2 regions of the Pseudoalteromonas sp. SG44-17 genome follow, and region 2 is predicted to be linked to the other one. Evidence: riboswitches for the same ligand, from Rfam matches in the RefSeq annotation. Region 2 holds a riboswitch; the other holds the start of a gene.
The links. Region 2 has a riboswitch for lysine ahead of lysC (lysine-sensitive aspartokinase 3). Riboswitches for the same ligand answer to the same signal wherever they lie in the genome.

Region 1 (2,407 bases), on a different contig from region 2:
TGACGGGGATAGGGTTTGCGACAGCAAACAAGCTTTGAATGGCTTGTGACCAGTCGGCAAATAAATTGGGGTGTTGACCGCTGAGACTTCGTTTTACAAACTCATGGGTTTGCACAGGCCATGCATTAGCAGCCACAGAGACTAAACCTTTTGCGCCAGCCTGGGCAAAGTAAGGCATCAGTGCATCGTCACCGCTAAAAATAGCTAAATTAGGTGCGACTTTTCTAAAACCTTCAAATTTAGCAATGTCGCCACTGGCTTCTTTGAGTGCCCACAAGTTTTTATGGTCTTTCAAGTTGCTAATTACGGCCGATGGAATATCAACAGCACTGCGTCCTGGTACGTTATAAAGCATGCAAGGATGTTTACTGGTATTAAGTAAGCTTTCAAACCAATGTGTTTGGCCTACCACGCCGGGCTTAGCGTATAGGGGAGTGCCCAGTAAATAGCTATGAATGGGTAACTGATTACAGTATTCAACCCAGGCAATTTGTTGCTTTAGGTTTATACCGCCTACTGCAACCATCAGTGGTACTGTTGGCGTTAATTGGCACACGTGTTCAACAATCGCTTGTTGCTCTTTGAGTGTTAGTGCGAGGCCTTCGCCAGTGCTACCAAGTAATAAAATACCATTGTTAGCCACTTGCTGCTGTGCAACTAACTGATCAAGAGTGGCATAGTCGACTTCACCAGCGTCAGTAAATGGCGTGACGAGTGCCGTCCACAAAGGGTAGTCATTTAAATTGAAGTTATTGATCATCTCTCACGAACTTATAAGTGATTCGAGGAGTTAATAAGCTTTTATGATTGGAGCCACATTAACGTCGTTCGAACTAATAATTCGAAGAGCGAATGGGCTTAATATAATAGGGCGCTATGGCCTTATTACGCTAAGACCAGAAGCTCTCCACCAAATATTTTAACAGCCAAGCTGTTATTGGTGACAGTCGCTGGGATTCAACCCAGTCGCCCGAAGTAAAACTTCACAAAAAGTGTTACTTCTCGGCGTTAATTCCCCTCACGTATGATCACTGGAGTGTGTGCTCCTCACATACGTTACCTGAATAACGCACCTCTTCTAGCCCATGGTGCAAGTTTTATCGTTTAAAACTCACACCTTTAATAGGGGTAATACGGAAGATTAAAGCATTTTAGCCGTCTAGGTGTCAAGGCTGGATATTTTTAAGTTTATTTTTAGCTGCAATGTGCTCCTGACATTTTTTTACAACGTAAATAGCGTTACAGTAAGCGTAATAACAAGCAGTGGTAGTGAGTAATGGAAAAATTTCAAGATATATATCAACGAGCGGCACAGCGAAAAGGTAGCGAAGTAATGTTACAGCACTTACTTGTTGCCCCTCAAAATGCAAAGCAATTAACTGCTTTACCTGATGATGCATGGCTTGAAGAGTTTACCCGCAAAATTTTTCAAAGTGGTTTTTATTGGTCAGTGATCAACAATAAATGGCCAGGTTTTCGGGAAGTATTTTGGGATTTTAGTGTGGCTAAATTATTAATGATGCCGCCAGATATGCTTGAGCAAAAAGCCACCGATGAGCGAATCGTTCGTAACTTTAAAAAAGTGCAAACGATCCCAGAAAATGCGTATATGATCCATGAAGTGGCAAGTGAACATGGCAGTTTTAGTCAGTTTATTGCAGATTGGCCGAGCGACGATATTATTGGTTTGTGGGGGTATTTAAAAAAGCATGGGGCGCGTTTAGGTGGTAACACCGGCCCTTATGCATTGCGAACCTTAGGGAAAGACACTTTTTTATTCTCGCGTGATGTAGAAAGTTATCTCCGTGCTCATAAGATAATTGATGGCGGTTTACAAACTAAAAAGTCACTTACCAGCGCTCAACATTTTTTTAATGAATTGCAGCAACAAAGCGGATTAAGCCTTCAAGAGCTCAGTTTGTTAGTTGCATACAGCGTGGGCGATAATCGCGTTGGCATACAAACAACCCAAGCCTAAGGAATACTATGAAATTAGTTGCTCGTTACACCCAGATTGCTGATGATTTTGCTGTGGCTGATCAGCCAAGTGCTGTTATTGCTCCAAACTTACTGCTGTGGAACGATACGTTAGCTAGGCAGCTTAATATTGAGGTTGCCACATCAGAACGTGCGGTAATTTTTTCTGGTAATCTTAATAACAGCGATGTTGCTGCTGTGGCATTAGGTTACTCAGGGCATCAATTTGGACATTTTTCACCGCGTTTAGGTGATGGGCGAGCACATTTATTAGGGGCTGTCACTGATCAGCAGCAACAGCTTTGGGACATTCAACTCAAAGGTTCTGGTGCTACGCCATTTTCACGTGGAGGTGATGGCCGTTGCGCAATCGGTCCTGCGGTACGTGAATATATAATGAGTGAGGCAATGCACGGGCTTGGCATACCGA
Region 2 (2,407 bases):
TGATTTTCTTATCAACGATTGTCGGGACATTAACGTTAAGCGTGCTTTATCATGTGCCGCCTTTGTTAACTTTCTTATTTGGTTTGTCGTTGATGTTTTTAGTAGCGCAATTTTTAATGCGCAAAAAAGATGTGAATAAAAAAATCATCGATTATATTCGCGAAATAGAATACGACACCTTGCTGTTCTTCGTTGGCGTATTATTACTTGTAGGCGCCCTAAAAGAAGTCGGTATGCTCAGTAAGTTCACTCATCTTTACGAGTTAATGCCAGCACAATACGCTAATTATTTAATGGGTATATTATCCGCTGCGGTTGACAACGTACCGCTAACGGCTGCGTTACTTAAAGCTGAAATAGTGATGAGTCCACAACAATGGTTGTCGTTTACGTATGCAACTGGGGTGGGGGGGTCCATGCTTATTATTGGCTCGGCTGCCGGTATTATCGCTATGAGTAAAGTAAAAGCGCTTACCTTTATGAGTTATTTACGTATGTCGGTGTATTTATTAATCGCTTATACAATTGGTTATATGGGATCGTATTTAGCTGGTAGCTTTATTTAATTGCTTTTATTATTTAAAACAACTTGACAGCTAGACGTCTAAACGATAACTTTCAAAGCCCGCTTAATAGCGGGTTTTGTTATTTAATTGCTAATAATTTACGTAATTAATCTAACATTCAGAAGAGGTGCGGTACTTAGGTACTTAATGTTAGGCGACGTATGCCTGTAATCATTAAGGAGGGAAGTACTCGCCGAGGAAAGCAACTGGACGTCACAGTGGTTTTTCGGTTTATGGGGCTGAATCCTCAAAACTGTCACCAATTAGGTGGAGAGCTTCTGGCAGTGGACTTTTCTTATCGAGCACCCCCTTGCCAAGTTCTTCTTGTTTTATCGTGGTATGAATGCCACAAAAGGAGACGACATGAATACCCAATTAGCTGCAACTAACTTGCAACAGTCAGCACAAAATCAAAAATCAGACTACGTAGTCGCAAAGTTCGGTGGCACCAGTGTGGCTAACTTTGAAGCGATGAGCCGTTGCAGTGAAATTATTGTAGCCGATAACAACGTACGAGTAGTGGCCGTTAGTGCCAGCGCAGGAGTGACTAATCACCTTGTGACCTTATGTAAAAAAGATTTATCAGCAGAAGAGCGCAATGAGAATATTGCTGGCGTTATTGCTATTCAAGAAGCTATTTTAAATGAGCTGTCATTGGATGCTGATTTAGCTCATGGCTTTGATGAAACCATTAAAGCTTTTAAGTCACTTGCCAGTGAACCACTAAAATCAAAGCAACAACACGATGAGTTATTGAGCTTTGGTGAGCGTTTATCATCCTATTTATTTACTCAGGTACTGCGTTTAAATGGCTTAAATGCGGTGCGTTTTGATGTGCGACAGGTATTAAAAACCGACAGCCAGTTTTCTAAAGCAACCCCAGATGTAGCTGCAACAGCAATGGCCGCAAAAGAGCATTTAATTCCGTTATTAGCTGAACAGGTTATTGTAACTCAAGGCTTTATAGGCAGTGACGCGCATGGTCAAACTACCACACTTGGTCGTGGTGGTTCAGATTACAGTGCGGCATTACTGGCCGAAGCTATAAACGCTAAAAGCGTGCACATTTGGACTGATGTCGTGGGCATTTTTAGCACCGATCCGCGCTTATGTGCTAAGGCTACGCCGATTGCGCGTTTAAGTTTTGATGAAGCGGCCGAAATGGCTACCTTTGGGGCGAAAGTATTACATCCGGCAACGATCTTGCCTGCGAGCCGCAGCCATATTAGTGTGTTTGTTGGTTCTAGCCGTGAGCCTGAACGTGGTGGTACCTGGATCGAACGTGAGAAATCACAAATCCCCGGAATTCGTGCTGTCACGCAGCGTAAAAATCAAATATTGTTAACCTTAAAAAGCCCCGAAATGCTTTTGGCTAGTGGTTTTTTAGCCCACGTGTTTACAATTTTAAGTGAGTTTAATATCTCGGTTGATTTGGTAACTACCTCAGAGATAAGTGTTGCAATTACTTTAGATAATGCGCCAAATGCCTCGCGTCCTGAGCTTGATCAAGAATGCCTTGATAAGTTAGCGGAGTTTTGCCACGTGTCGGTTGAGAACAACTTAACCTTAGTGGCATTAATTGGTTCACAAATTCAATTACGTCAGCAAGAAATTAACTTAATGAATGTATTAAGCGATTTTAATATTCGCTTAATTTGTCATGGCGCAAGTAAACATAACCTGTGCTTTTTAGTGGAGCAGAGCGAGTCAGACTTTGTTGTGCAAGCGATCCACAGCCGTTTATTAGAAGTTCAAAACGCCGCGTAATTGGGCGGTTGAATTTACCACAGAGCACTGCCAGTCAGTGCTCTTGTCACTTACCACACTGATATCAAACTCAT

Region 1: another riboswitch for lysine. It lies ahead of dapA (4-hydroxy-tetrahydrodipicolinate synthase); the one in region 2 lies ahead of lysC (lysine-sensitive aspartokinase 3).

What each region holds. Positions count from the first base shown of each region.
Region 1 covers NZ_JACJEV010000016.1:7,786-10,192, reverse strand. Annotated here, with positions in the region: gene dapA (4-hydroxy-tetrahydrodipicolinate synthase) at 1-760, opposite strand, end outside; lysine riboswitch at 893-1,086, opposite strand; gene H5182_RS12410 (DNA-3-methyladenine glycosylase I) at 1,277-1,978, shown strand; gene H5182_RS12405 (YdiU family protein) at 1,987-2,407, shown strand, end outside.
Region 2 covers NZ_JACJEV010000059.1:4,697-7,103, reverse strand. Annotated here, with positions in the region: gene nhaD (sodium:proton antiporter NhaD) at 1-566, shown strand, start outside; lysine riboswitch at 681-852, shown strand; gene lysC (lysine-sensitive aspartokinase 3) at 930-2,333, shown strand; gene H5182_RS21505 (4'-phosphopantetheinyl transferase superfamily protein) at 2,310-2,407, opposite strand, start outside.